Regions from separate parts of the Chryseobacterium nakagawai genome, predicted to be linked through region 1. Evidence: riboswitches for the same ligand, from Rfam matches in the RefSeq annotation. Region 1 holds a riboswitch; the other holds the start of a gene.
What was found. A riboswitch is a leader RNA that binds a small molecule or an ion and turns the genes downstream of it on or off. The one in region 1 is predicted to bind thiamine pyrophosphate.
Positions count from the first base shown of each region.

Region 2: another riboswitch for thiamine pyrophosphate. It lies ahead of thiS (sulfur carrier protein ThiS); the one in region 1 lies ahead of thiM (hydroxyethylthiazole kinase).

Region 1 is NZ_LR134386.1:1,257,164-1,273,375, reverse strand. It holds gene EL260_RS05765 (carbon starvation CstA family protein) at 1-1,689, shown strand, start outside; TPP riboswitch at 1,749-1,841, shown strand; gene thiM (hydroxyethylthiazole kinase) at 1,902-2,699, shown strand; gene thiE (thiamine phosphate synthase) at 2,696-3,331, shown strand; gene thiD (bifunctional hydroxymethylpyrimidine kinase/phosphomethylpyrimidine kinase) at 3,328-4,152, shown strand; gene tenA (thiaminase II) at 4,149-4,799, shown strand; gene EL260_RS05740 (TonB-dependent receptor plug domain-containing protein) at 4,903-7,674, opposite strand; gene EL260_RS05735 (ATP-dependent helicase) at 7,905-10,238, opposite strand; gene EL260_RS05730 (M16 family metallopeptidase) at 10,549-11,862, shown strand; gene EL260_RS05725 (M16 family metallopeptidase) at 11,870-13,900, shown strand; gene secG (preprotein translocase subunit SecG) at 14,175-14,528, shown strand; gene EL260_RS05715 (glycosyltransferase family 2 protein) at 14,658-15,497, opposite strand; gene recR (recombination mediator RecR) at 15,493-16,104, opposite strand.
Region 2 is NZ_LR134386.1:5,456,690-5,472,901, reverse strand. It holds gene panB (3-methyl-2-oxobutanoate hydroxymethyltransferase) at 1-673, shown strand, start outside; gene EL260_RS24755 (hypothetical protein) at 683-1,006, shown strand; gene EL260_RS24750 (RluA family pseudouridine synthase) at 1,012-1,689, shown strand; gene EL260_RS24745 (hypothetical protein) at 1,704-2,546, shown strand; TPP riboswitch at 2,652-2,747, shown strand; gene thiS (sulfur carrier protein ThiS) at 2,805-3,011, shown strand; gene thiC (phosphomethylpyrimidine synthase ThiC) at 3,036-4,847, shown strand; gene EL260_RS24730 (thiamine phosphate synthase) at 4,844-5,431, shown strand; gene EL260_RS24725 (thiamine phosphate synthase) at 5,597-6,217, shown strand; gene EL260_RS24720 (thiazole synthase) at 6,210-6,986, shown strand; gene thiH (2-iminoacetate synthase ThiH) at 6,998-8,116, shown strand; gene EL260_RS24710 (HesA/MoeB/ThiF family protein) at 8,139-8,849, shown strand; gene EL260_RS24705 (TonB-dependent receptor domain-containing protein) at 9,040-11,259, opposite strand; gene EL260_RS24700 (aconitate hydratase) at 11,795-14,062, opposite strand; gene EL260_RS24695 (bifunctional aconitate hydratase 2/2-methylisocitrate dehydratase) at 14,382-16,212, opposite strand, start outside.

The sequences.
Region 1 (16,212 bases):
GGAAAAGATTATGTAGCAACGAATAAAAATGTACTTTTCGGACACCATTTTGCTGCTATTGCTGCCGCTGGACCTCTTGTGGGACCTGTTTTGGCTGCTCAATTCGGGTATTTGCCCGGCGCTCTTTGGATTTTAATTGGGTGTGTATTGGGCGGAGGAGTGCATGACATGGTTGTTTTATTTGCTTCAGTTCGGCATAAGGGACAAAGCCTTGCTACCATTGCTTCGAAAGAAATTGGTAAAACAACCGGAACAGTAGCCGGTTTTGCCATTTTATTCATATTAATTCTCACATTGGCAGGATTGTCACTTGCCTGTATTAATGCGATGCACGAAGCCTCATGGTCATTATTTACCGTAATCATTACAATGCCTATTGCCATCATCATGGGGCTGATTATGCGTTATAAAAAAAATAGTGTTCTTTTTGCCAGTATTCTGGGAGGAATCCTATTAATTGCCGGAATTATCGGTGGGCATAGTCTTATGCAGAATCCTACCCTGAATAATTTATTTTCATGGGATATTAAAACCATTTCTATTGCTATACCTCTTTATGGTTTCCTGGCATCAGTATTGCCGGTCTGGCTGCTTTTAGTTCCGAGAGATTATCTTTCAACTTATCTTAAAATCGGGACGATCATTATGCTAGCCATTGGCGTTATTGTCATCCATCCTACTGTACAGATGCCAGCTATTACAGCATTTGTAAATGGTGGTGGCCCTGTCATTGGAGGTCCTGTACTTCCCTTTATTTTTATTGTGATTGCCTGTGGAGCAATTTCAGGATTTCATGCAGTGATCGCTACCGGAACAACTCCTAAAATGCTCAACAAAGAAAGAGAAATTCTTTTCGTGGGATATGGTGCCATGCTGGTAGAAGGTTTTGTTGCACTCATGGCTTTGATTGCTGCCTGCACCCTGATGCCTGGCGACTATTTCGCCATCAATACCCCAAAAGAGGCCTATGATTCATTCCTGGCAACGCATCCTTCATTACATGGAGTAGACATCGATTATTATTCTCAAAAAATAGGTATTGACCTTTATGGGAGAACAGGCGGTGCCGTATCTCTGGCAGTAGGAATGGCTCATATTTTTAACAAAATTCCTTATATGGATCAACTGACCGCCTACTGGTATAATTTTGCCATTATGTTTGAAGCTGTATTTATTCTTACCGCCATTGATGCAGGGACCAGAGTGGGACGCTTTTTCTTACAGGAGATGTTGGGATCTGTTATTCCGAAATTTAATGATAAAAACTGGGGTCCCGGAATTATAATCAGCAGCTTACTATTTACTTTCGCTTGGGGATATCTGGTGTATACCGGAAATGTAAGTAGTATCTGGCCGTTGTTTGGTATCAGCAACCAGCTACTGGCCGCCTGTGGACTTATTGTATGTACCACAATGCTCATTAGAATGAATAGAGGTAAATATGCACTCTGTTCAGCGATTCCCGGTGTTTTTATGGCAATCATAACTTTCTGGGCTGGATATATTCAGGTAGCTAGCATTTATATTCCTAAAAAGCAGTATCTATTGGCTGCTTTAGCTGTAACGGCAATGATACTGATGCTGATTGTTTTCATAGGAGCTTTCCGAAAATGGTACCAGCTTCTTCAGATCAATACAACCGAGATTGATTATTACGGTGAACCGGTGAAAGAGCTGGTAGAGAGATAATATGCTTTCTCCAAAATCTGTTAAAGGTTTTTGCTTCCTCTGATAATTTTTATACATTTGTTTTGCTTTAGGGGTATTCTGAAAAGAATTGAGAGAGTCCCTTTGAACCTGATACGGCTTACACCGACGTAGGGAAAAGCAAAATGACATGATACTTTATGTCTTTTGTTTCGGATTTTTTCCTAAAGCTATTTTTATTTTTAATGATAACAATGGAAAAAAATCTTTGGCAACAAGTTCAGCTTGTAAGACAAAAGTCTCCTCTTGTTCATAATATTACCAATTATGTAGTAATGAACAATACAGCCAATGCTCTTTTGGCTGCAGGAGCTTCTCCGATTATGGCACACGCCCACTCTGAAATCAAAGAAATGATCAATATAGCCCATTCGGTGGTTATTAATATTGGTACCCTTGATGAATACTGGGCAGAATCTATGCTTATAGCTGCTGAAGTGGCAAATACACATCATAAACCATGGGTACTGGATCCGGTAGGGGCAGGAGCCACCTCTTTTCGTGATCAGACATTGCATCAGCTGTTACAGTTTCATCCAACAGTGATCAGAGGTAATGCTTCTGAGATTATTGCTCTTGCCCAAATCAATAAAACAGCTACTAAAGGAGTAGACAGTACAGCAGAAAGTAATGACGCTGTTGAAGCAGCACACATTCTGGTTAACCAATACAACGCTATTGTATGTATTTCGGGTGAAACGGATATTATCCTGAACCAAAATCAATCTATACAAATCAAAAACGGACATGCTCTCATGACCAAAGTAACGGGTCTGGGATGTTCTGCAACAGCATTAATCGGAGCATTTATAGGTGTTACGGAAGATACAATATCTGGAACTACCGCTGCAATGTCATTATTGGGAATAGCAGGCGAAATGGCTGTTCGTGAAAGTAAAGGCCCAGGCAGTCTTCAAGTCAACTTGATTGATAAACTCTACAACATTACAGAAGAAGAATTTAACGGTCATTTAAAAATTGAAAGATCATGAGTATAAATACTTTCCCTTACTCATTATACCTGGTAATTTCTGAAGCAGATTGTATGGGAAAAAACTTCCTGGAAGTTGCTCAACAGTCCATATTAGGAGGTGTGGATATTATACAGCTTCGTGAAAAAAATGACAACAATGAAATATTCCTTCAAAAAGCCAGACAGCTTATTGAAATTACAGATAAATATGGTATTCCTCTTATCATCAACGATAATATTACTGTTACTGAAAAAGTAAATTCGGCAGGAATACACGTTGGCAACAGTGATGCAACTCCTCGGGATCTAAGGCAGCGGCCTTTGATCGGGAATAAAATGATTGGTTATTCTATAGAACACCTGACTCAGCTTGGCAACGAACAAACTGCAGTAGCCGACTATCTGGGAATAAGCCCTGTTTTTAAAACAAAAACCAAAACAGATACTATTATAGAATGGGGATTGGAAGGAATTACTCAAATCAGGCAACTTACAGAAAAACCTTTGGTCGCAATAGGCAATATTCATCTGAAAAATGCAAGAGCAGTAATTAATGCCGGAGCAGATTGTCTTGCAGTAGTTTCCGCAATATGCAGTGCTGCTGATCCTCAAAAAGCAGCGTATGAATTAAAAAATGAAATTGTAAAATGAAAAAATACAAATATCCTTCCGTATTAACTATTGCAGGTTTCGACGGAAGCGGCGGTGCTGGTATTCAGGCTGATATTAAAACAACTTCTGCTCTAGGTTGCTTTTCCACATCTGTATTAACAGCCTTGCCTGTACAAAATACGCAGGGAGTAAGAAAAATATATCCTATTCCCGTAGAGGCAGTTGCTGACCAGATCAAAGCCATTTTGGATGACATTGTTCCCGATGCAATAAAAATTGGAATGGTTCATACGCCTCAACTGGTAGAAACCATTGTTTCCACATTAGCAGAATATCCTAAAATACCTATTGTCTTTGACCCTGTAATGGTTGCCACCAGCGGACATCGTTTAATTGAAGAAGAAACCATCACAGCACTCACTGAAATGCTTTTCCCCATTGCTGATGTTATCACTCCCAATATGGATGAGGCTGCAATTCTAGCAGATATGAAAGTAGAAACTTTAGAACATTTATACACCGCCGGAAAGAAAATTAAAAAACTGGGGTGTAAAACAATTCTTCTTAAAGGTGGTCATCAGGAAACCTCAACGATTACGTCACTGTTTTATGATGAACATGAGAATTTTCATTCTTTCGAAACAATAAAATTTGACACGAACAATACTCATGGTTCCGGTTGTACACTTTCTTCAGCAATAGCAGCCTATATTGCTCAGGGAAAATCCTTATATAATGCTGTTTCACTGGGACAAGAATATATTTATCAAGCCATAAAAAACGGCATAGATGTGCAAACAGGGCTAGGAAATGGTCCTCTTAATCACTTTTTTAATCCACAAAAACTTATCAAAAAATGAAATGGTCTGAACAAACCTGGAATGCTATAGAAAAACATTATCAATCCATCCTTGATATGCCTTTTATCAAAGAGCTTTCTGATGGTACCCTACCACAGAAAAAATTCCGTTTTTATATGGCTCAGGACTCTTTATATCTGGAGCACTTTGGAAGAACACTCTCAATCATTGCTGCAAAGATTACTGATCTTCAGGATGTACTCACTTTTATGCGTTTCGCTGAAAATGCCATTGTAGTAGAAAATGCCCTGCATGAATCTTACTTCAAAGATTTTGGTTTGAGTGATAAGGGGGTTTTAGAACCTGCTTGCCATCATTATATTCACTTTCTGAGAAGTACGGCAGCTCTGGAATCTGTGGAAATTGCAGTTGCCGCAGTTCTCCCCTGCTTCTGGATTTATCGTGAGGTTGGAAATTATATTTACGAGATTCAAAACACGGTTAACAATCCCTATGAAAAATGGATCGCCACCTATGCTGGAGAAGAGTTTTCAGCGGCAGTGGATCAGGCTATTGCTATAGGTGATAAAATAGCAGAAAATAGTACTGAAGAAACCAGAAAAAAAATGACTGAAGCTTTTATTATGGCATCCAGAATGGAATTCCACTTCTGGGAAGCTGCTTACGAATTGAAAAGATGGAAGTAAAGAAGAGACAGAATACCTCAATCATCCATTATGTTTATCAACCACTACAACAAAAAAACGGAACCAACTTTTGATTCCGTTTTTTTATAGATATAAAATTTGATTAAAAATTGAAATTAAGTCTTGTGAAAACATATCGTCCATTCTGCCCAAACTGTGAAGTTGAGCGCGAGTAAATAAACTGATCGTTATTACTTGAAGCCGGTAAATTTTTAGTAGGATAAATATCAAACAGGTTATTGACACCTACCGTTAACCCGATATTTTTGGTAAACTGATACGCTGCTGACATATCGGTGATAATCTTATCTCCTATTGTTTGATGCTCATTAAATCCTATAATTCCATCTCCGTTAGCATCAAGAACATCGGCACCTGTTACTTTTCCGAAATAAGTATTTCTAAGATAGAAACTTGCTCCTTTCCATGTTAATGTGTGAGAAAGGCTGGCTTTTACTCTTGGGACTGCTTCTTCCAGATAGATTCTAGATTTTTCAGAGAAATAGACCTTTTCAAGAGCCGGAGATTTCAACAGCCCTGCTGAATGAATTTCACCTACCTGCTTGGTCTGGTTCAAGTTGATCGCAAAATTATTGTCCAGTTTTATGCCTGAAAATCTTGCGTTATGGGAAATAACAATATCCAACCCTTTTGTTTCCGTATCGATTGCATTGGTGAAAAACTGAGCTGCATTTACATTTAATTTATCAAATTCTATTTGAGCATCGGTAGGCACATCTTTTCTTAAAAACTGATCGGTAAGAATGATTCTGTTATCAATTTTAGTAAAATATCCGTCCGCTGTGAATGTCAAATTCACTGATGGAATTTTATACGTAAATCCTACACTTGCTGACTTTGAGGTTTCCTGTTTAAGTTTTGGGATATTCAATTGTCCTGCTAATCGGGAATCATTGCTGTATGTTCCTACTTCCAGAAGCTGTCCTCCTGTAAATAAGGTAGAAGTTACATTATAGTAAATCTGGTGTATAGACGGAGCCCTAAATCCTGTAGACCCTGCAAATCTCACATTAAAATTAGGAGCTACTTTGATTCTTGAAGCTAATTTATAATTAAAAGTAGATCCAAAATCCGAATAATTCTCATATCTCGCTGCTGCATCCACTAAAAGCCAGTTGGTAAAGTTTAACTCTACATCTGCATACGCTGCCAACGACTGTCTATTCTTATTCACCGCATTTTCAGGTTTGAAACCACTGAATACTTGTGAACCTCCTGGCAAAGAAGCTCCAAAAAAGTCTGTAGGCCTTGATGTAGTATTATTCCATGGATTTCCTAAAACATCATAGGTAGTATATGATGCTTCTTCACCAGCAGTCATTTTAAAATTCTCAAAACGGTGCTCCCCTCCAAATGCTACATTCAATCCCTCCAGAACATCATATTTTTTAGAGAAATCTAAATTGATGGTATTTTGGGTAAACCTTAATCCTCCTGCATCAAACTCATTAGGAGAAGCAAATCTTAAAGAAGTGTTTCCGGTATTTCTGATATTGTAGGTAAAGGAGTTTTGTCCAAAGGTATTGCTGAAATCAATATTCCATCCTTCCCATTTTCCTTTAATTCCTGCTGCTAATGAAATATCCTGAATATCGGTTCCTATCTGTGGCAGGTAACCGCTTGGATATAAGCCTGTAAAAGTTCTGCTTTCCCTCGGTCTTCTGTAAAATCCTCCGGAAACTCCATGCCTTAAACTGTATCCTCCAAAAGTATACACCTTCCAGTTATCACTTACAGGTACCTCAGCATTGATAAAAAGCTGGTGATTATTAAGTTTAGACTGCCCTACCTGCATGTTGAAATCTTTTCTCGTCTGCCCTCTGTAAGCAAGTTCCTGATCGGTGATATAATTCAAATAATTGGTCGTAAACCTGTTAGGATCCGACAAAACTTTCTGTAAAGCGGAAATAGAATTAGCTCCCTGTATAGCAGTTTGTAAATCCTGAGAAAAATAACTTACTTCTGGTGCATATTGGTGAATATAGTTTACAATTTGCTGAGAATTTGGAGTATTTCCAATATCAGTAAAAAGAGAAGAAAGATTGACTCCATTTTTCAGAGCACGCTGTTCAATAGCATTATAAGCATTATAAATAGGTGCATTTTCTGTTCCTGCCCTGTACGTAGGGTTTCTAAACTGTGAAGACCAGGTAATATTGAAAAAACCACCTTTGGTTCCTATTTTATTTCCATAGTTCAGGTCAAGCTGAATATTCTGTCCGTCAAAATTTCCGGTATGATCGTTCGCTGCAGGCGTTAAGTTTCCGCCATAGCTAATCTGACCTGCTAATTTTCCTGTATCTCTTTTTAATTCAAGGTTCATCACTCCGGCAATCGCATCAGAACCATATTGTGCGGCCGCTCCATCTCTTAAAACTTCTATTCTATTTAAAGCAAAAGAAGGAATAGCATTTAGGTCGGTTCCTACAGTTCCTCTTCCCGGTGTTCCGTTTACATTGACCAGTGCAGAAGTGTGTCTTCTTTTTCCGTTGACCAATACCAATACCTGATCCGGTCCCAATCCTCTCAACTGGGCAGGATCCAAATGATCTGTTCCATCCGAATTGGTTTGAACAGTAGAGGTAAAAGAGGGTGCAATGGCATTTAGAATTTGCCCGATACTTGACTGGGGAAGTACAACTGAAGCTTCCTTCAGGTTGAATACATCTACTGGTACCGGACTGTCTGCTTTTGATCTTGCTCCTGCTCTGGATCCAAGGATAACAACTTCTTCTACTTTATTGGTTGAGGCAGTGTCTTTTTTTGTTGTAATATTGTCTTTCTCTTGCCCATAGGTGAAAACTCCTAGAAAGAATAGAACAGAAGCGGAAAGAATAGTTTTTTTATTTCTCATATCATTCATCAATTTGATTAAACATTTATGTTTTTTGCAGGTGCAAATGTAAAGTATATTTATTAGTCTACAAAATCAATAGACTTTGTTTTTGTAAAAAATGATTATCATTTCTTTCTATCCCTCATTTAAAATTACTACTTTTTCCAATAAGATAAAGGTATTTAATAAAAAAAAACGGACTCAAAAATGAATCCGTTTATCGTATTTTTAAAGGCTATTTTAAAGCATTAAATCTTAATAAGTTTAGCATATTTCAGAATCAGGTTCTTCTCTCCTTCATGCATGAATACAACTTTTGCTTTGATATTCTGAGGATCTGTCCCATCCAGGAAAGTAACTTCCCCAACGCCGAAACGATCGTGTCTCACTTTATCTCCCACTTCAATATCCTGAGAGGAAGCTCCACTTGGATTGATGATTTTGGCAGTGCTTACCGGTTTCAATTTTCTTACTTCCTGAGCAGGTTTTGAATTATCTTCACTTCTATTAAGTGTCTTTTTCTCTACCTTTTTGAAAGATTTTAATTCAGATGGATGTTCATCAAAAATATTGGATTTTACTCCAGAATTATTGATAAATCTTTTTTCCATAGCCGGATTAAGGAATTCTATATACTCATCATCAATTTCACTTAAGAATCTTGAGGGTTCTGCATCTGTTATTTTTCCCCACTGGAAACGGGAAACTGCATAAGAGAAGAATACTTGTTTTTCAGCTCTGGTTAATGCTACATAAAACAATCTTCTTTCTTCTTCAAGATCTTCTCTGGTTGCCGAGCTCATGAAACTTGGGAAAAGATTTTCTTCAAGCCCTACCAAGTGTACAACAGGGAACTCTAAACCTTTGGAAAGGTGAATGGTCATTAAAGAAACCATATCATCTTCTGATTCCTTATCCTGAGTATCTGCAGAAAGTGCAATATTCTCAAGGAAATTAGAAAGGCTCGGGTCTCCGTCTTCCAGCTGTATTTGTTCTTCGATAAACCCTTGCATTGAGTTCATCAATTCCTGAACGTTTTCTACTCTTGATATCCCTTCAGGAGTTTGGTCATCTTTTAAAAACTTAATTAATCCACTTCGTTTAGCTACTTCCATAGCCACGCTGTAAGCCGTTTCTGTCTTTAATAATACCTGGAATGCTTTAATCATTGACCAGAAATCATTCAGCTTATTTAAAACTCCATTATTAAGTCCTAATTGAGGAGCATACATAGGCAGACTATCCAGCACTTTTGAAACAGAAAGGTTTTGAGCGTCTGCAAAAACGATCAATTTGTTCTGCGTAGTTTCTCCAATTCCTCTAGCCGGATAGTTAATAATTCTCATCAATGCCTCTGAATCATTTTCATTGATTAAAAGACGTAGATACCCTATTAAATCTTTAACCTCCTTTCTTTGGTAAAATGAAAGTCCTCCATACACCTTGTATGGGATATTTTTACGTCTCAGTGCATCTTCAAATGCTCTGGTCTGAGAATTGGTTCTGTATAAAATAGCAAAATCGCTATACTTTCTCTGATCACGGTTACGAAGCTCCCAGATATTTCCAGCTACAAAGTTCGCTTCATCAGCATCAGAAAGGGAACGGTATATTTTAATTTTATCTCCTTCCTCGTTATCACTGAAAACATTTTTCTTAAACTGCTGTAAGTTTTTAGCAATAACAACATTCGCTGCATTTACAATGTTTTGTGTGGAACGGTAGTTTTGTTCCAAAGATACCGTGATGGCATCCGGGTAATCCTTTTTAAAATTCAGGATATTATAAATATTGGCTCCACGGAAAGAGTAAATAGACTGGGCATCATCCCCTACCACACAGATATTTTCAAATTTAGAAGCCAGTGCTTTCACAATAAGATACTGGGAGTGGTTAGTATCCTGGTACTCATCTACCATGATATATCTGAATCTATCCTGATATTTGGCTAAAACTTCCGGAAAACGGGTCAATAACTCATTGGTCTTTAATAACAGGTCATCAAAATCCATTGACCCATTTCTGAAACAGGCTTCAACATATTTTTGATAAATCTGCCCGATAAATTTCATATTTGCTTTTTCATCAGCTTCCATCAGTTCCGGATTGTTGAAATAAGCTTTTACTGTAATCAGGTTGTTTTTATAAGTAGAAATTCTTGCCTGAACTTTTTTGGGTTTATAAAGATCTGCATCGATATTCATATCCTTCAATACTTTTTTAATCACATTCAGCGCATCCTGCTGATCGTAAATGGTAAAGTTGGAAGGATACCCAAGATTATGCCCTTCAATCCTTAAAATTCTGGCAAAAACGGAGTGAAAAGTTCCCATCCAAAGGCTTCTTGCATTGCTGTCTCCTACTACCTTTGCGATACGGTCTTTCATTTCACGGGCCGCTTTATTCGTAAAGGTAAGGGCAAGGATGTTGAAAGGATCTATTCCATTATAGATAAGGTGAGCAATACGCATCGTAAGCACACGTGTTTTACCAGAACCAGCCCCTGCAAGCACCATCAAAGGTCCTTGTAAAGAGGTAACGGCTTCATATTGTGATTCATTGAGTCCTTTCAGATAATCCATACAGCAAAAAAATTTTTGGAATGACAAAATTAAGATATTCAGAGGAGAATTCAAATTATGAAATGTCAATAGTCGATTTTGCTTCACAAGTGAATCATGAATGATTGTAGGGGCAAAAGTTGACAAGCATCATGAATTGGCTTAATCTTGGGCTTTGCCGATATTCTTAAATGTGAATCGTGAATGATTGCAGTCTCAAAAAATTGACAAGCGCAGCGAATTGACTATTCACTATTGATTTATCAGCTTTCAAAATTTGTGTAACATTTAATTCACTTTTCCTACTCATTGATAAACAATTTCTAACTTTATGAAAAAGCGACTTCTTTCGGCTGCTGCCGTAGCTTTCTTCGGGCTCATGCTGAATGCACAGCAAATCAAATTCGAAGAGTATGACCTTCCCAATGGTCTTCATGTAATTCTTCATCAGGATAATTCAGCTCCGGTAGTCACTACAGGTGTGATGTATCATGTAGGAGCAAAAGATGAAGTAAAAGGAAGAACCGGCTTTGCCCACTTCTTTGAACACCTTTTATTCGAAGGAACTCCAAACATTAAAAGAGGAGATTGGTTTAAGATCGTTTCTTCAAACGGAGGAGACAACAATGCCAATACAACCAACGACAGAACCTATTATTATGAAACCTTCCCATCCAACAATGAACAACTTGGACTTTGGATGGAAGCTGAAAGAATGCGCCATGCCGTTATCAACCAAGTGGGAGTAGATACCCAAAGAGAAGTGGTAAAAGAGGAGAAAAGATTAAGAATGGATAACCAGCCATATGGAAATCTCTTTTCAACAATCCAAAAAAATCTATTTACGAACCACCCTTATAACTGGCCAACTATTGGTTCCATGGAAGACTTAAATGCGGCTAAACTTGAAGAATTCCAGGCCTTCTATAAAAAATTCTATATTCCAAACAATGCAACTCTTGTGGTAGCAGGAGACATAAAACCTGAGCAAACCAAGAAATGGATTGAAGAGTATTACGGAGGTATTCCAAAGGGAACCCTTTCCTCTAAAGACTTTCCTAAAGATGCTCCTATCACTCAGGAGAAAGAAGTTACTGCTACCGACCCTAACATTCAGCTTCCGGCTTATGTTTTCGCTTACAGAACGCCAGCCAATAAAGAAAAAGATGCCTATGTTTTAGATATGCTTTCTTCTTATTTAAGCAATGGAAAATCTTCTGTTTTATACAAGAAATTAGTTGACCAGGAGAAAAAAGCACTTCAGGTAGCAGCGTTTAATCAAGGGCTTGAAGATTACAGTATTTTTGCATTCTTTGCTATTCCAATGGGGCAAACGTCTAAGCAGACTTTACAGACTGATATTGATGCTGAGATTAAAAAACTTCAGACTACTTTAATTTCTGATGAAGATTATCAGAAAATTCAGAATCAGTTTGAAAATCAGTTTGTGAATCAGAATTCAAGCATTCAGGGAATTGCTGCATCTTTAGCTACAAACCATGTATTAATGGGAAACACAAACCTTATCAATAAGGAAATCGATATCTACAGATCAATCACTAAACAGGATATCCAAAATGCAGCTAAAAAGTATCTGAATGCCAACCAAAGAATCATCATCAATTACGTTCCTGAGAAAAAATAATTTACCCATGAAAAAGCAATTCACTTATATAGCAGCGGCATTTTTATTTGCAGGAATGCTCTCTGCCCAAAAAATTGACCTTAATGCAATGCCAAAACCAGGACCTACACCTGTTGTAAACATTGCTAAACCAAAAACTTTTCAGCTAAGCAACGGACTTACTATAATGGTGGTTGAAAACAACAAACTACCAAGGGTAAATACGACTCTTACCATGGACAGACCTCCTTATTATGAAGGAAATATAACTGGAGTAAGCCAAATTATGGCAGACCAGCTTGATAATGGAACCACGAATCTAAGCAAGGATGAGTTTAATAAGAAAGTTGACTTTTTAGGAGCTAGCTTAAGCTTTTCCTCTAATGGAGCATCTTCCAACTCACTTTCAAAATATTTCCCTGAAGTATTGGGATTAATGGCCGATGCCATCGTGAATCCAAAATTCTCAGCCGAAGAGCTTCAAAATGCAAAAGAAAGAACCATTGAAGGCTTAAAAGCTGATGAGAAAAATGCGTCCTCTATTGCTGAAAGAGTCTCCAATGCTTTGATGTATGGAAAAAATACGTCAAGAGGAGAATTTGAAACTATTGAATCTATCAATAAAATTCAGCTGGCAGATATTCAGAATATTTATAATAAATACTATGCTCCGGAAAATGCTTATTTAGTGGTAGTTGGAGATGTAAAATTCGATCAGATCAAACCTTTGATTGAAAAAGCCTTTGGAAACTGGAAAAAGTCAAATACGAAATTTGCAGCATTAGAGCCGGCTTCCAATGTTTCCAAAACAGAGATCAATGTGGTAGATGTGCCTTCTGCAGTACAATCTGTATTACAAGTAGGTAATCTGAATACTCTTAAAATGAAAGATTCAAACTACTTCCCCGCTACTATCGCCAACTATATTTTAGGTGGTGGTGGTGAAGCCAGGCTTTTTATGAACCTTAGAGAGAAAAATGGATTTACTTATGGTGCTTATTCCAGTATGCAGCCTAGTAAATATTCTCCTAATTTTTCTGCTGAAACGAGTGTAAGAAATGAGGTTACGGATAAAGCTATTAAGGAATTAATGTATGAACTTAATGCTATTTCTACTGTAAAACCTGAAGAACTTGAAAACGCTAAAGCAAGACTAAAAGGTGCTTTCATTATGTCTCTCGAAAAACCGGGAATCATTGCCAAGTTTGCATTGGATCAAAAGGTTCAGGATCTTCCGGCAGATTTTTATACCAACTATTTAAAATCTATTGACAAAGTAACCGCTACAGATGTATCTAATGCTGTAAAAGCAACAATACTTCCAAATCAGAGCAGAATTTTCGTTGCTGGAAAAGCATCTGATATTTCTGAAGGACTTGAAAAATTAGGCTATCCGGTAAAATATTTTGATAAAGAAGCCAATCCGGTATCAAAACCAACAACACAGAAAGTTGATGCTAGTGTAACCATTGGTTCTGTAGCCGATAAATACATCAATGCAATTGGAGGCTTAGCAGCTGTTCAAAAAGTAACTTCCATTACTGCCGATGCAACAACTAAAGTTCAGGGAATGGATATGAACATGAAGCTGATCCAAGGGAAAGGTGGAAAAATGATGATGGAAATGAAAATGATGGGCAATACCCTTCAGAAAATCGTTTTTGATGGTAAAGATGGATATGCTGAAGCACAGGGACAAAAAATGCCTTTGAATGATAAACAAAAAGCTTCTATGACAGAACCGGAACTTTTCCCGGAGCTTACTTTCGCTAAATCAACAGAATTGAAATTGGCAGGAATCGAAAAGTATAATAATGAAGATTCTTATGTGGTAAAAGGACCGAAGCAAACCTATTATTACAGTGTAAAAACCGGTTTAAAAACGGGTGAGATAAAAGTTGGAGAAGGAGGTTCTATGCCTACAAACTTTGCTGATTATAAAGAAGTATCAGGAGTGAAACTTCCATTCACTATTATTCAGAATATGGGTGGAATGGAAATCAACCTGGCTGTACAGTCTTATCAGCTTAATCAGGCCAAGGAATCTGATTTTAAATAATAAACAAATAATCATAGAAAAGGTTATCTCAATGTTGGGATAACCTTTTTTTATTGTTGACTTTACTGGACATTCAACCTGTGATAAAATTGACAACAACTTATATATTTGAATGCAGTTATTCTTATCTCCACATTCGTTTCCCTCTATTCTAAGCATGCAATCATTGTTTGATTTCTAATTTTTTTGTTGTTGTGCCATATTTACCGATATCTTTTTTTGTCATTCAGTAAAAAAAGATTAAATTTGCCCATTCAAAAAGATATCAGAATTAATGGATACTATATTTACACTATTGATGGTTCTTATTATGATTGCTAGTATTTTATTAGTGATCGTTGTTATGGCTCAAAACCCAAAAGGTGGAGGTCTTTCCAGTACGTTCGGAGGGGCATCTTCTGCTCAGTTTGGAGTACAGAGAACCAATGATTTCATGGAAAAAGCAACATGGACTCTAGGCGGAACTATCATCGTTCTTATCCTTATAAGCGTTGTCGTTACTGGTAAACCGTCACAAGTGGCTCCAGCTCAACAACCTGTTAAAAAAGAAGCTCCGGCAAAACAATCTGCTCCTGCTTCTTCAACAACAACCGCTCCGGTATCAGCACCAGTTGCACCGGCTAAATAAGAAGATTTATTTTTCTACATATAACAAAAGCAACTCAGATTGAGTTGCTTTTTTATTGTCTTGTATTTTCAAAATTTAGTTTTAGGTGATTGTCACACTTACCTCCAGCCTACAGCTTCCAACCTAAAATTACTTCAGCTTAATCTTCTCAATCTGGTAACGAAGCTTTAGACCTGCTTTTAAGAAAGAATACTGCATTGGTTTCGATTCCTTATAATACTTGTCAATGAAGATTTGCATAGCACCATAGAAGCGTTGCAAATAAACATCATTCTTTACCGTACTTTCTCCTTTGTGATGAAGGAGAGAAGCCTGACCATAATAATAATTTTTATATCCGTTTCTTATTAAAGTATAGCACAGATCAATATCTTCCCCATACATAAAATAGGCTTCATCCAATCCTCCTATCTTTTCATACACCTCTTTTTTCACCAATAAAAATGCGCCTGTCATCACTTCTATTTCAGCCACAGCATCTTCTTCTACATCATTTCTGTAATAAGATTTAGAATTATTTTTCTTAAAATTGGTAAATAACTTTTCAAAGGAATTAAACATATCCGGAACCGAACGTTTGCTTTCCGGCAGGAAAACTCCTTCCGCATCATGCATCCGTATTCCCAGGCATCCGAAATTCGGTTGGCTATCCGAAAAGTCTAAAAGATTCTTCATATAAAAACCTTCGAATTCCGTATCGGGATTTAAAAGCAGTATATATTCTCCTTTTGCATAATGTATAGCCTGATTATTAGCTTTTGAAAAACCACCATTCATTTCCGAAGCAATAAACTGTACTTCGGGAAATTCTGAGATGAGATCCCGCCATGAACTGTCTGTAGAAGCATTATCGATTACAATTACTTCATATTCCACCTCTTTTACATATTTCTGAATAGACCAAAGGCAATTTCTGAGTAATTGGGTAACATTGTAATTAACAATAATGATAGACAGCTTCATATTAATCCTTTTCGTTGTATGGTAATCTGTTAATAATAGATCTTCCGAGTGAAATTTCATCAGCATATTCCAGTTCATCTCCTACTGAAATTCCCCTTGCAATGCTTGAAAAATTCACATTAAAGTTTTTAAACTTTTTATAAATATAATAGGCTGTGGTATCTCCTTCCATCGTCGCACTCAGCGCAAAGATAAACTCCTTTACCTTGCCTTCATTCAGTTTTCTTTCAATACTCGGAATATTCAGCTGGCTTGGGCCTACTCCTTCCATCGGAGAGATTTTCCCACCTAAAATCAAATATTTTCCGCCGTATTTCCCTGTATTTTCAATGGCAATCACATCCCGTACATCTTCAACAATACAAATCAACTCACCACTTCTTTTCTCATTGCTGCAAATCTCACAGATGTCAAAATCAGAAAAATTATGACATTCTTTACAGTATTTTATCTCGTTGACAAGATTAATCAGGGAATTCCCAAGGCTTACCGCTCTGGAACTAGGCTGCTTTAATAAATGTAATGCTAACCTCAAAGCCGTTTTTCTTCCGATTCCGGGCAATCCTGAAATTTCATCAACTGCTTTTGCCAACACTTTACTTGGGTAATCCATAGATACAAAAATAAGGATTATTTGAGGAAAATGATCTATCCTGTAGGGGAGTTTTTGAAGCATTAAAGGGAATAGTTAATTGTAAAATCCAACCCTAATATTTGCAAA
Region 2 (16,212 bases), 1.4 Mb from region 1:
GATTGGAGACTCTGCAGCGAATGTAATGGCGGGTTTTGAAACTACGCTACCTATTACATTAGACCAAATGATCTACCATGCTCAAAGTGTGGTAAGAGGAACCGACAGAGCTTTGGTGGTAGCAGATCTACCATTCGGAACGTATCAGAGTAATCCTGAAAAAGCATTAGAGTCTGCAGTAAGAATGATGAAAGAAGGAGGCGCGCATGCCGTGAAAATTGAAGGCGGAAAAGAGATTTCAAAATCTATTAAGAAAATAATCAATGCCGGAATTCCTGTAATGGGACACTTAGGATTAACTCCACAGTCTATTTATAAATTCGGAACGTATAAAGTAAGAGCAAAAGAAGAGGCAGAAGCTGAAAAGCTGATTGCTGATGCACAGCTTTTAGAAGAATTGGGATGCTTCTCTGTTGTATTGGAAAAAATTCCTGCAGAATTAGCTAAAAAAGTTACTGAGAGTATTTCTATTCCTACAATAGGAATTGGTGCAGGAGCAGACTGTGATGGTCAGGTTTTAGTGTATCATGATATGGTAGGAATGAATAAAGGGTTCAGTCCAAAATTTTTAAGAAGATATCTTGATCTTTACACAGAAATTACTGGAGCAGTGTCTCAATATGTAAAAGATGTGAAGAGCATAGAGTTCCCTAACCAAAACGAAAGTTATTAAAATTAATTCATGCAAAATCAACAACAATCTATTCAGGGAATCCTATCTATTGCAGCATTGATCTGCTTAGCCATTGGCTGGTTCAATTTATTTTCACCTGACATCAATCATTTATTGTCCAGAAAAGTCTTCTATATTCTGATAGGAGCCAGTTTCTTTATTCAGGCACCAATGCTGACCAATAAAAACTTTATGTATGCGATGTATGCAGCAGCAGGAGTTTGTGTAGTTGGAGCTTTACTGCCTGAAAGTCCAATGATTTCAGGGCTTAAAACAATTGGCCTTTTAGCAGGGATTATTCTTTCAATGTCAAATAGAAACCGTAACAGATAGATTTAATGAAGGAGCAGATTGTATATGAAGACAACCACCTTCTGGTAGTGAACAAAAAAGTTGGTCAGCTTGTACAAGGTGACAAGACTGGTGATGAATCACTATTGGAATCTATTAAGAATTTTATAAAAATAAGAGATGCTAAGCCGGGAAATGTTTTTCTCGGCTTGGTTCATCGTATAGACCGCCCTACTTCAGGTTTGGTCATTTATGCTAAAACTTCAAAAGCGCTTTCCCGTCTTACTCAAATGGTGAAGAATCGTGAAGTTAAAAAGACTTATTGGGCCGTAGTGGGAAAAGAGATAATTCCACAAAGCCAAAGACTCGTTCATTATTTAAAGAAGAATGAGAAGAATAATAAGGCGATTGTTTTTCCAAAAGTTACAGAAGGAGCTAAGGAAGCTATCCTGGCCTATAATGTTATAAAGACTTTGGATAATTATCTGCTTCTTGAAATAGATCTTGAAACGGGAAGGCACCATCAGATAAGAGCTCAGCTATCTAAGACAGGCATTCCAATCAAAGGAGACTTAAAATATGGTTCTCCGCGTTCCAATCCGGATGGAGGAATTAATCTTCATGCAAGGAAATTGGAATTTATTCATCCTGTAACCAAAGAAGAAATAGAAATTATAGCTCCTGTTCCGCAGAATGATGCTGTTTGGAGGGCTTGTGAAGAATAACCATAAACTATAACATGAAATTCAAATCACTTTTATTAGCCACATTGCTGGTTATGGCATCTTGTTCAGACAATGATGAAATGCCTATTGATAATTCACAACAGACGGTTACTGAAAATACAAGCAAAATCTCGTGGAATTATCCTGTTTTATCACCTGTGTTTAATGAATTGGAACAAAATTATATTTTCGAATATGATTCTCAGGGAAGAGTTAGTAAAAAAGTAGGAGGAAAGTTGGAACTTTCTGGAAGCACGGGTTTTTCTTATGCTTATTCAAAATCAGTGTATACAATGATAACGTATACAGGAAATACAGCAATTATGAAAAACTATAGCTCTGACCCTAGTTTCAATGTTCAATTGAAGGAAAGAAGGTTTGAATTTGATAATCAAGGTAGAGTTATTAAATTAGTTATTCCAGAGGTTAATAATTCATATATGGATAAGTATTTGACCTATACTTATGACGCTTCAGGAAAGCTAATTGAGATTTTAACTCAATATCCTAACGTTCCATACGATCCAACTGACCCACAAGATTATATTTTGACGTACGTAGAAAAGTTTATTTATAATAATTCAGGAAATTTAGAAAAGGCAACTAAAACTCAAAAGCATAATAATGTTGATGCATACATTACGAACGAAATTACATTTGATAATTTTGATTCTGCACAAAATCCATTTAAGAATTTGGGAATTTTTGAAGATTATTTCTACTTTTCATTATCAAAAAATAATCCTCAGAGAAGAATTTCAAAAGAATATCAACCTTATAGCTCCGAATTTTTTCTGAATCAATCAAATTGGACTAATCAATATAATACCAATGGCAGGTTAAAGCTTTTCTATTAAAGCATTTTGAATAAATATTAATAAGATCCATCTCCAAAGTTGAGATGGATTTTTTGTTTCCTGAAAATTTGATTTTGCCCATTCTGAAAAAATAGCTAACTTCGTCCCACACTTTAGGGGTGTCTGTTTTTACAGACTGAGACTTTACCCTTTGAACCTGATCTGGATTATACCAGCGTAGGGAAAAGTAGATGACTTTTGCTGTACATTCTATTGTACAATAATGGCCATTCCTAAAGTATATTTAAATTATTAGGAATGGAACTTATAATCAACCACACCCGAAAAACATTTGATGTACTTCCTGAAAACCTGGAAGCATTATTGGCTATGGAATTACCTGGAAAAAAGAAGGGTATTGCCGTAGCACTCAACAACCGTATTGTTCCGCTGTCAGCCTGGGCGGAGACTCCTCTTAACAATCAAGATTCAATTTTAATCATTACTGCCACTCAGGGCGGATAATTCTCATATTTAATACCAATATTTATGGCTCATTCAATTACATGTTCGCCATTTCCGAACTCAAAGAAAATTTATGTTGAAGGAAAAATTCATCCTATCAGCGTAGCAATGCGTGAAATAAAGCTTAGCCCCACTAAGCTTAGCAATGGAAATTTTGAAGAAAATGCTCCGGTAACCATTTATGATACTTCCGGTCCCTATACCGATGAAAATAGTGTAATCGATATTCAAAAGGGACTTCCAAGAATAAGAGAGCAATGGATTCTGGACAGAGAAGATGTTACGATTCTGGAAGGAATTACATCTGAATATGGGAAAGCCCGTCTGGCAGATCCAAAACTTGATGAATTGCGCTTTTCTTACGATCATAAACCTAAGGTTGTTCAGGATGGTAAGGAACTTACTCAACTTTATTATGCAAAACAGGGAATTATTACTCCTGAAATGGAATACATTGCGATCAGAGAAAACCAAAGAATAGAACAGCTTGCAACGGTTCCAAAAGAAATGGCTTGTCAGCATATCGGAAACAGCTTTGGAGCGAATACTCCAAAAAGCAAAATTACTCCAGAGTTTGTAAGGGATGAAATTGCTGCAGGAAGAGCTATTATCCCGAATAATATCAATCACCCGGAAAGTGAGCCGATGATTATCGGACGAAACTTTTTGGTAAAAATCAATGCGAATATTGGAAACAGTGCGGTTTCGTCAAGTATTGATGAAGAAGTGGAAAAAGCAGTATGGGCTTGCCGATGGGGTGCAGATACCATTATGGATCTTTCTACAGGAAAGAATATTCATGAAACCCGAGAATGGATTATCAGAAACAGTCCGGTTCCAATTGGTACTGTTCCGATTTATCAAGCGCTAGAAAAGGTAAAAGGAGTACCTGAAGATTTAACCTGGGAAGTTTTTAAAGATACCTTGATAGAACAAGCAGAGCAGGGCGTGTCTTATTTTACCATCCATGCCGGAGTTTTATTAAGATATATTCACCTGACAGCAAACAGAGTAACGGGAATTGTTTCCAGAGGAGGTTCAATTATGGCAAAATGGTGTTTGTATCATCACAAGGAAAACTTTTTATACACTCATTTTGAAGAGATTTGCGAGATCATGAAGAAGTATGATGTAGCTTTTTCATTAGGAGACGGTTTACGTCCTGGATCTATTGCTGATGCCAATGATGCGGCTCAGTTTGCAGAGTTGGAAACATTAGGCGAACTAACAAAAATTGCCTGGAAGCACAACGTACAGGTGATGATTGAAGGCCCTGGGCACGTTCCGATGCACATGATCAAAGAAAACATGGAGAAACAATTGGAAGTATGTGATGAAGCACCTTTCTATACTTTAGGTCCCCTAACTACAGATATTGCACCAGGCTATGATCATATCACTTCAGGAATTGGAGCAGCAATGATCGGATGGTTTGGATGTGCAATGCTTTGCTATGTAACCCCGAAAGAACATTTAGGTCTTCCGAATAAAGACGATGTAAAAGTAGGGGTAATTACTTACAAATTAGCAGCCCATGCTGCGGATTTGGCAAAAGGACATCCGGGATCGCAATACAGAGACAACGCATTAAGTAAAGCGAGATTCGAATTCAGATGGGAAGATCAGTTCAACCTTTCGTTAGATCCGGATACCGCCAGAGCCTATCATGACGAAACGCTTCCTGCTGATGGAGCTAAAATTGCCCATTTCTGTTCGATGTGCGGGCCAAAATTCTGCTCTATGAAAATCACACAGGAAATTCGTGAATCTGCAGAGAAAGGAATGTTTGACAAATCACAAGAGTTTATTGAAAAAGGAAAAGAAATTTATATATGATTCTCGTCATCACTCCTGAAACCATAGTTCCGAATGAATCAGAGATTATCAATCAAATGTTTCATGATGGGCTTGATTTGCTTCATATCAGGAAACCTTGGACCAGCCCACAAGAAATGACTGAATTTATTGATAGTATTGATCCTTCATTTTATGCTCAATTAGTACTGCATAATCATTATGAGCTTGGAAAAAACTATGGAATTTCAAGATTACACTTTAGAGAAGAAGACCGAAAAGTAAGAAGATACAAACCTTTTATGAATGGTAATACAATTTCAACTTCTGTTCATGAGATCACTACTTATAATACTCTGGAAAAAGAATGGGAATATGCTTTCATAAGTCCATTCTTTCCCAGTATTTCCAAAAAAGGATATGGAATTGATTCAACAGTTATTGAAAGTTTAAAACAAAGAAATAATCCGGATGTAAAACTGATTGCTTTGGGAGGAATTGATTCTCATCGTATTCAGGAAGTCTTCGATCTTGGAGTGAATGGTGTGGCTTTATTAGGCGCAATTTGGGAGAGTGATGAACCTATACATGTTTTTAGAAAATGCAGGGACAAGGTCCTTTTGTAATTATCTACTATCAAAGCCTGCTTCAGTATGAGGCTTATCCTCAGCCATTGCAGGAGAGTTTGCAAAAGATGAAATTCTGGAAACAGCCTGTAAAAAATGAGAATTATATACCGAACAATTTTTAAAAAGCAATCCCTCTTTATTGGGAAGACATTCATAGTCAATATGGAAAAATTACAATACATATCACAAGGATATACAAAGCAGGAGCAGGAGCAGAATATTCGTAAAGCTTTAGATAACGGGATAAAATGGGTGCAAATCCGTTGGAAAAATGCACCTGAAAATGAATTAATAGACCTTTGTGAAACTTCAAAGCAACTTTGTTCAGAATATCAATCAATTTGCATTATCAATGATCATGTACAGCTGGTGAAGACAATAGATGCGGATGGGGTTCATTTAGGGTTAGATGATGGTTCTATTCAGAAAGCGAGACTAGTTCTGGGTGAAAATAAGATCATTGGTGGAACAGCCAATACCATTTCAGATGTCCTTCAAAGAATGAATGAATCATGTGATTATATTGGTTTGGGCCCATTAAGATTCACTTCTACAAAAGAAAAGCTCAGCCCTATTCTTGGATTTGAAGGTTATCAGGAAATTATAGACCAGCTTGGTGAAAAATCGATTGTGATTCCCAAGATATTTGCCATTGGAGGAGTTCATCTCAAAGACATTCAACAATTACAAAAGATCGGAATTTATGGAGTAGCGGTTTCTGGTCAGATTACGAATGAACCGGCTCTCGTTAATGAATTTAAAAAAGCAATGATATATGCATAATCAAAAATTAATAATAGCAGACAGAACTTTTGAATCGAGATTATTTTTAGGAACAGGAAAATTCGGAAGTCTTGAAGATATGGCAGCCTCTGTGGTGGCATCAGAATCCAATATGGTTACGATGGCTTTAAAGAGAATTGATGCCCAATCACAAGAAGATGAGCTTCTGGGCTCATTAAAAGGCACAAATGTTCATCTTTTGCCCAATACTTCAGGAGCCAGAACAGCAAAAGAAGCCGTTTTAGCAGCACAATTAGCCAGAGAAGCTTTAGAAACGAACTGGGTAAAGCTGGAAATTCATCCGGATCCGAAATATTTATTGCCGGATCCTATTGAAACACTTTATGCAACCGAAGAATTGGCAAAATTAGGTTTTGTGGTGATGCCTTACATTCATGCTGACCCTGTTTTATGTAAACGTCTTGAAGATGCGGGAACAGCCGTAGTAATGCCTTTGGGAGCACCTATTGGAACGAATAAAGGATTGAGAACATTAGATTTTTTAGAAATTATCATCAGCCAAAGCAAGGTTCCTGTGGTGGTAGATGCGGGAATAGGCGCTCCATCGGAAGCCGCAAAAGCAATGGAAATGGGGGCAGATGCTGTTCTTGTGAATACAGCCATTGCAGTGGCAAGAAATCCGGTGAACATGGCCATAGCTTTTAAAGAAGGGGTGATTGCCGGAAGAAGAGCTTTTGAATCAGGATTGGGAGCAATAGCAAATCATGCTGAAGCATCAAGCCCATTAACTTCGTTTTTGTTTGAATAAAAATCAGAATAATGAATAGTTTTAAGGAGGTTTTCGAGGAGTACCAATGGGATGAGATAAAAGGCAGACTTGAAAAAGTAACAATCTTCGAGGTTCGAAACAGTCTCCAGAAAAGACATAAAACATTGGATGACTTTCTGAACCTGCTTTCACCGGCAGCTTCACAAGAGTTGGAACTTATGGCTACTATGACAAGAGCTCTTACTCAGAAACGTTTTGGGAAGACCATTCAGTTGTATGCTCCGTTGTATCTGAGCAACGAATGTCAGAATATCTGTACGTACTGCGGATTCAGTCTGGATAACAATCTCAAGAGAAAAACACTTTCTAATACAGAGCTGATGATTGAATCTTCGGTTTTAAAGTCGATGAGAGTGAATCATGTTCTTCTGGTGAGTGGGGAAGCCAATAAAATAGTAGGTGTTCCTTATTTTCAGAATGCCGTTCGTCTACTGAAACCCCATTTTTCCAATATTTCTATTGAAGTACAGCCTTTGGAGGAAAATGAATATAGACTTCTTCATGAGGAAGGCGTACATTCCGTATTGGTGTACCAAGAGACTTACCATCAGGAGGTATATAAAGAATATCACCCGAAAGGTAAAAAATCCAATTTCCATTTTCGTTTAGATACTCCCGACAGAATTGGCCGAGCCGGAATTCATAAAATGGGGCTAGGGGTTTTACTTGGGCTGGAAGATTGGCGTGTAGACAGTTTCTTTAATGCTCTTCACATCGATTACCTGCAGAAACAGTACTGGAAAAGTAAGTTTTCAGTATCATTTCCGCGATTGAGGCCGGCAGAAGGAATTATTGAACCTAATTTTGTTATGGAAGATAAGGATTTGCTACAACTGATCTGTGCCTACAGAATCTGGAATGAAGATCTTGAAATATCCATTTCCACCAGAGAAAACGAAACTTTCAGAAATCATATTGTAGCACTGGGTGCCACCACCATGAGTGCAGGTTCAAAAACAAATCCGGGCGGATATGCTGTAGATAAAGAATCATTGGAGCAGTTTGAAACCAGTGATGAAAGAAGTATGGAGGAGATCAAAAATATGATTAGACGATCAGGGTATGATCCGGTGATGAAGGATTGGGATTCCGTTTACAGTGGAGTTTAAATTTCAATGATGATTGTTTAATATGCAAAGCGAAGATATTTTTAAAAGATACAGTCGCCAAATCTTTATTGATGAAATAGGATTGGAAGGACAAAAGAAAATAATAAATGCAAAGGTTCTGGTTATAGGTGCCGGAGGGTTGGGGAGTCCTGTAATTCAATATCTGGCAGCCGCAGGAGTGGGAACTTTAGGATTGGCAGATTTTGATACAGTGGAACTTCACAATCTGAACCGCCAGATCATTCATAATGAAAATGAAATAGGAACATTGAAAATCAAAAGTGCTGAGAAATTTGTGAATACCCTTAATCATCAGGTAAAAGTAATAGGAATTGAACAAAAGATTGATGCAGTCAATGCTTCACAAATTCTTTCCCAATACGATATTATTGTAGATGGATCAGACAATTTCTCAACAAGATATCTGGTAAATGATACCTGTGTAGCATTGGAGAAAACATTGGTGTACGGAAGTATCTTAGGATTTTCCGGGCAGGTTGCCGTATTCAACTATAAAGGAAGCAAAAATTTAAGGGACCTCTTTCCTGAACCTCCTTTTGACGAAGAGATGCGAGATTGTGACAGTCTTGGAGTCTTAGGTGCCTTGCCAGGAATCATCGGAAGTATGATGGCGCTTAAAGCCTTGAAAATAATTACCAATCTTCCTGTAAATCTAAATCAGTTAACATTAATTGATACACTGAACTGGAGGTTTCAAACGTTAGATTTTTAGATAATGCTCTAAGGGCATTTTTGTTTCTCGAAGATTACGCAGATGTCACAGATTCTGTTGGATAATATCTTTATACTGATGAAGAAAAATCTGCATGAGATACAACTTCTTTATTATAATCAATAGAAATAAAAATGAGACAATAATCCTATTACTGTCCCATTTTCGTTTATTATATCATTTAAATCTATTACTGTCCTTGTTGCATAACACCGCCATTATCCTCTTTTTTGGTTTGGTTCAGGATATTGGGATCCTCTTTTGCTAATTTGTTTCTCGTTGGAATTTTATAATTGATAGATAATCCAAAGTTTCTTGAATCATATTTGGTCCTTAGTGTAGCAGTTTCTCCTGATGGTGGATTAGAACGAACCTGCATTACCTGACCATTGAAAATGTCATTGGCAAAAACAGAAAGGGTGAGACGATTATTCATGAACTTTTTAGTAAGTGTAATATCTACGTTGTTATTAAACGGTTTTTCTGCTGTAAAATAGAAATATCCTGCCTTGGGAGTCAGATAACTGTAATTAGCCGTTAATTTTATATCTTTTGGCAAGATCAACTGGGTTGAAACATTAAAAATCCAAAAACCTTTATTATTCAGATTATCTATTTCATGCTTTTGATATCCGGCATACACGTACATAAAGTTAATTTTATCAGGATTAAAATTAAACTTCATCACCTCACTAAGAGATTTACTAAATAACATAAACGGGATAGGGAGCCCTACATTGAAGTTGTGAATCTTCATGTTGGAAATATTAATCTGTTCATTAAATAAATTTTTTCCATCCCTTTTGATGATTTGAGCTATCTGATTCTGAGCCGAACTCACACTATATCCTATAAATGCGTAATCAAAAGCAGAAATCTTTATTTCGTAGTTATCAAAAATGGTTGGCTGTAGGTTAGGATTTCCGTTCACCTGAGTATTGGGTCCTTGGAATGTTGTATTGTTTGGGTTAAGTGCAGAAATACTTGGTAAACTGATCTTTTTGTTGTAGTTGGCAGCAATAGAAACCTGGCTCATTAGGTTATACTGGATGCTGGCATTAGGAAACAGTTTAAATTTATTAAACGGAAGAAGATCCTTTTCAACAACCACCCCGGTACTGTCAATTGCCCGGGTTATTCCGGAAATATCATAATTTTCTGCGCGGGATCCTAAGGTAACATCAAACTTTTTAAATTTTGCCTGAAACTCTAAATATGTAGATGCCGTTTGTCTTTGATAATCTAGATTTGTCAGGCCTTTACTTTTAGTATCAAAGTTTTGTTTTTCATACAACCCTCCGAAACTTACCTTTCCCCCATCAAGAATTTTAATTGGCTGAGAATAATCCACTTTAAAAGTAGCAATTCTCATGTCAGATTTGTTGTTAAGGATGTTACCTCCAATAATATCAATGGGTTCATTATCACTATATTTTCCTTTTCTGAAAATATTATCCTGGTCAAACCTGCTGTTAGACTTTGTATATCCAAATTGAAAATCTAACTTCTGAGACTTGTCATTAAAACGTTTCTGATAGGTTACAACGGCTTCCTGTCTTAGGCTATTGGTATTAGAGGCATCTGAAGCGTCAAAAATAAAATCTCTGTAATAAAATCCATTAGGTTTTGTCTTGTCTTCTATTTTTTTGGCACCTTCACCGTCGCTTAAAGTGTAGTTGTCATTATTGTTGTGGTAAATATCATAATTCAATAATAGCCTGTCCTGTCCAAGATCAAATGTTAATGCTGATTTTGCAAAATAACCACGGCCAATTCTATCTGTATTACTTCCTAACAGATTATCTTGATTAGAATTCAACATACTTTCACGGTAGTTCTGTCCCACATTCAGCTGCCATCCGAAAAGCTTATTTCTTGCATTTAAATTGATTGAATTACTGGTTCTGCTTCTGAACTTATCATAGCTTGTAAATGTGTAATTTCCTGAATAAGTTGCGGTTAAATACTTGTTCGCATTTTTATTCGTAATAATGTTTAAGATTGCACCTCCTGAAGTAGCTGGAAATTCTGCACCGGGTTGCGTGATTATTTCAATTCTATCAATAGAATTAGCGGGCATCCCTTCTAGAAAGGAATTCAGCTCATTAGAAGTAATATTAAGAGGTCTCCCATTAAGATAAGTCTCCAGAAATTTCCCCTGGTACATCATTCCGGCAATATCTGTAGCTACAAGTCCTGGAAGCTTTTTAATTCCTTCCAGAACATTCCCGTTATTAAGCTGAGGCTGTTCAGAAAAATCGAAAATTGTACGGTCAGCCTTTTGTTCAACGGCTTTTTTAGTTTTGGTGATAACAATGCCGTCAATTTGTTTTTCTTTATTGTTATCTTTTTCCTGTGCAAAAGCAAGTACCGAACTTACCAGCAATAGAGAGAATAGAGTTTTTTTCATATTGTTTTTACTACTATCCGGTTAGACGCTTAAAAAGAAAATTTGTTACAGATCGTTAGAGAATTTTATTGATTTTTAGAATCTGATATTCATGCCGTTTATCATTATTCTTGTTAAAATTAAAAGTAATGGAATCAAAAAATGGGTACTGCCAGAGCAGAAAATTCCAATAGGGGATAGCTATTATAAAACCAATCTGTTAGAGAGATTAAAATAGAATAGGGTAGTAATTCAAACCTTATAGGTTTCTAAAACCTATAAGGTTTAGAAGTATCCAATCACTCAGGATTTGCGTAATCAGTAAAACCTGTGTGAGATTAAAAAAATCGCGCAGATTTCTGAGATTGAGCAGGTTTTTTTGGACTTAAAGCCAATGGGATTTTTATTGATGATGAAAGTGGACTAAAGTCCGCTCCTATTGAATTTTATAACTTTTGTATTATGAATGTTTATGTCATTATTTTAAAGAAATAAATCAAAAAAAGACGACTTCAATAGAAGCCGTCTTTTTATTAATCGATCTAACAATTAATTCTTATTTCTCTTGTTGTTTAATCAAGTTTAGGGCAGAACCAGCTTTGAACCAATCAATCTGTTGATCGTTATAAGTATGGTTAGCCATAATGATATCTTTTGTTCCGTCTTTGTGAACGAACTCTAGTGTTAATTGCTTTCCTGGAGCAAACTGGTCAAGATCTAAGAAATTAACAGTGTCATCTTCCTGAATCTTGTCATAATCAGCCTCATTAGCAAAAGTGATCCCTAACATCCCTTGTTTTTTAAGGTTAGTTTCGTGGATTCTCGCAAATGATTTTACCAGTACCGCCTTTACACCAAGGTGTCTAGGCTCCATAGCAGCGTGCTCTCTTGAAGACCCTTCACCGTAATTTTGGTCTCCTACAACAATAGTTGGAACACCTGCAGCTTTGTAAGCTCTTTGTACAGCTGGAACTTCACCATATTCACCCGTTAATTCATTTTTAACGTGGTTGGTTTCCATATTGTATGCATTTACAGCACCAATTAACATGTTATTGGAAATATTATCAAGGTGACCTCTGTATTTCAACCATGGTCCAGCCATAGAAATGTGGTCAGTGGTACATTTTCCGAATGCTTTGATTAATACTTTAGCTCCTGTGATGTTTTTACCATCCCAAGCGGGGAACTCCTCTAATAATTGAAGTCTGTCTGAAGTAGGGCTTACATTAACGACAACACTTGAACCGTCTTCTGATGGAGCTTGATATCCATTGTCATCTACAGCAAATCCTTTTTCAGGAAGTTCGAAACCTTTAGGCTCGTCAAGTTTTACCTGCTCACCAGCTTCATTTGTTAAAGTATCTGTAATTGGGTTGAAATCTAATCTACCTGAGATCGCAACAGCAGCAACCATTTCAGGAGAAGCTACAAATGCGTGGGTATTGGGGTTACCATCAGCCCTTTTCGCAAAGTTTCTATTGAAAGAGTGAATAATGGAGTTTTTCTCTCCTTTTTCTGCACCTTCTCTATCCCATTGTCCGATACATGGTCCACAAGCATTCGTAAAGATTCTTGCATTTTCAAATTTTCTGAAAGAATCTAAAAATCCGTCTCTTTCCGCTGTAAATTTCACCTGCTCAGAACCTGGGTTAATTCCTAAGATAGCTTTAGGCTTTACTCCTTTAGATACTGCATCTTCTACAATAGAAGCAGCTCTTGATAAATCTTCATACGAAGAGTTGGTACAAGAACCAATAAGAGCCCATTCCACTTCCAATGGCCAACCGTTAGCCTCAGCTTTAGCTCTGAATTCAGCAACTGGAGTCGCTAAGTCCGGTGTGAAAGGTCCGTTTAAGTGTGGAGTCAGCTCAGAAAGGTTTATTTCAATTAATTGATCGAAATATTGTTCCGGGTTAGCATATACTTCTGCATCACCCGTTAAGTGTTCAGCAATTTTATCAGCTGCGTCTACTACATCCTGTCTTCCTGTAGCAGCAAGGTATCTTCTCATGGAATCATCATATCCAAAAGTGGAAGTCGTAGCTCCAATTTCAGCACCCATATTACAGATAGTACCTTTACCTGTTGCTGAAAGAGATTCTGCCCCTTCACCGAAGTATTCTACAATACATCCTGTACCTCCTTTTACAGTAAGAATTCCTGCTACTTTTAAGATCACATCTTTAGCGGAAGTCCAACCATTCATTTTACCGGTTAATTTAACCCCGATAAGTTTAGGCATTTTGAGCTCCCAGGCCATTCCTGCCATTACATCTACTGCATCTGCACCACCTACACCAATGGCAACCATTCCTAGTCCGCCGGCGTTTACAGTGTGAGAGTCAGTTCCAATCATCATTCCTCCAGGGAAAGCATAGTTTTCCAATACCACCTGGTGGATGATTCCTGCTCCTGGCTTCCAGAATCCGATTCCGTACTTATCACATACAGAACTTAAGAAGTTGAACACCTCAGAGTTTTTGTTGATACCCTCTTGTAAATCTTTATCAGCACCTACTTTCGCCTGGATCAGGTGATCCGCATGAGCCGTTGATGGAACAGCCACTTTAGTTTTTCCAGCCTGCATAAACTGCAAAAGTGCCATTTGTGCTGTTGCATCCTGCATAGCTACTCTGTCCGGTGCAAAATCTACATAAGAGTTTCCTCTTTCATATTCCTGTGTAGCATTTCCTTCCCAAAGGTGGGTGTAAAGAATTTTTTCTGAAAGGGTAAGAGGTTTTCCCACGATTTGTCTTGCCGCAGCAATTCTCTCAGGATAGCGCTCATACACCTTTTTGATCATATCAATATCAAAAGTCATATCGTATTTAGTTTTGTTCTTTTTTCCGTTAATGTTCCTTTCTCTTATATTTGAAAAAGAAAATCATTTTTTTATATATCAAAAAATGTTCCTATAATCCATAAATAGGAAGGTTTTGATTCTAAAATCAAGAGATTTTATAACTTTCAATTTAAGAAAAAATAGATTCTATTTTCTCGATTTTCTCGGAAAAAAATCGTATTTAACTTAAAATAGAACGATTCTAAACAAAAAAAATGAAAGATTTTAAATCCTAAAAGGACTAAAATCTTTCATTTATATAATTTTCAATAGTCTTGCGACTAATTTATCAATGCTGTTAGTGAGCGCTTGTGCTTGTTAATTCCTTGATAGAAGGTACAAAAGTTGTCAGGTCAATCCCTTCAACTGCTGCTTTGTATTCTTCAATATTTGGGATTCTTCCGATGATAGCAGAAAGAACAACAACCGGAGTTGAAGCCAATAGAGATTCCCCTTTTTTACGCTCAGAATCCTCCACGACTCTTCCCTGGAAAAGACGTGTTGAAGTAGCTAGTACAGTATCTCCTTTAGCCGCTTTTTCTTGGTTACCCATACAAAGGTTACATCCAGGGCGCTCTAGGTACATTACATTTTCATATGTTGTACGAGCTTCCCCTTTAGGAGCGTTGTCATTAAATTCAAAACCTGAATATTTTTCCAGTAATTCCCAGTCACCTTCAGCTTTTAACTCATCAATGATATTATAAGTAGGGGCGGCAACAACTAGTGGTGCGCTAAATTCTACTTTACCATTTTTCTTTTCAAGGTTTTTCAACATCTGAGAAACAATCTTAAGGTCTCCTTTGTGAACCATACAAGATCCTACGAAGCCAAGATCTACTTTTTTCTCACCACCATAGTAAGAAAGGTCTCTGATGGTATCGTGAGTATATCTCTTAGATACATCATCATTGTTTACATCCGGGTCAGCAATCATAGGTTCTACGATGACATCAAGATCTACAACAACTTCAGCGTAATATTTAGCATTAGCGTCAGGAGTCAGTGCTGGTTTTTCACCAGATCTGATCTCTTCAATTCTCTTATTTGCTTTGTCAATTAATCCCTGAAGAACTTTGTTATGGTTATCCATTCCTTTGTCGATCATGATCTGAATTCTGCCTTTAGCAATTTCCAATGATTCGATTAGGGTGTTATCTTCAGAAATGTTGATAGAGGCTTTTGCTTTCATTTCAGCAGTCCAGTCTGTAAATGTAAATGCCTGGTCAGCAGGAAGTGTTCCGATGTGAACCTCAATGATTCTTCCTTGGAATACGTTTTCTCCTCCGAATTGCTTCAACATCTGAGCCTGAGTAGCATGTACCACATCACGGAAATCCATGTGAGGCTTCATTTCTCCTTTGAATGTTACTTTTACAGATTCAGGGATTGGCATAGATGCTTCTCCTGTAGCTAGTGCAAGAGCAACTGTTCCAGAGTCAGCTCCAAAAGCAACTCCTTTAGACATTCTTGTGTGAGAGTCACCACCAATGATGATCGCCCACTCGTCTACAGTGATATCGTTAAGAACTTTGTGAATAACGTCAGTCATTGAGTGGTATTCACCTTTCGGGTCACGAGCTGTGATTAATCCGAAATCGTTCATGAATTTCATTAGCTTAGGAATGTTAGCCTGTGCTTTTTTATCCCAAACCGAAGCCGTGTGACAACCTGATTGGTAAGCACCGTCTACCACTGGAGAAATTACAGTAGCAGCCATTGATTCAAGCTCCTGAGAAGTCATAAGACCTGTCGTATCCTGTGAACCTACAATGTTTACCTGTACACGTACATCAGAACCAGCATGTAATACTTTTCCTGGTGTAGTTCCTACAGCATTTCTGTTGAAGATTTTTTCAACAGCTGTAAGACCTTGTCCTTCGTGAGAAATTTCTTTAGATGGAGCGAAAACAACAGGCGCTTCAATACCTAAAGTCTGAGCTGCGAATGTCTGTAGTTTCTTACCAAATACGATGGCGTAAGACCCACCAGCTTTGATGAATTCCATCTTTTGTGGTGTGAAAGACTTTGTAAGGTCAATCAGTTCCTGATCTCCGTTATATAATTTCTTTTCTTTTGTATTAATAGTTAATAGAGTTCCTGTAGCTACTGAATAAGCTTCTTCAAGA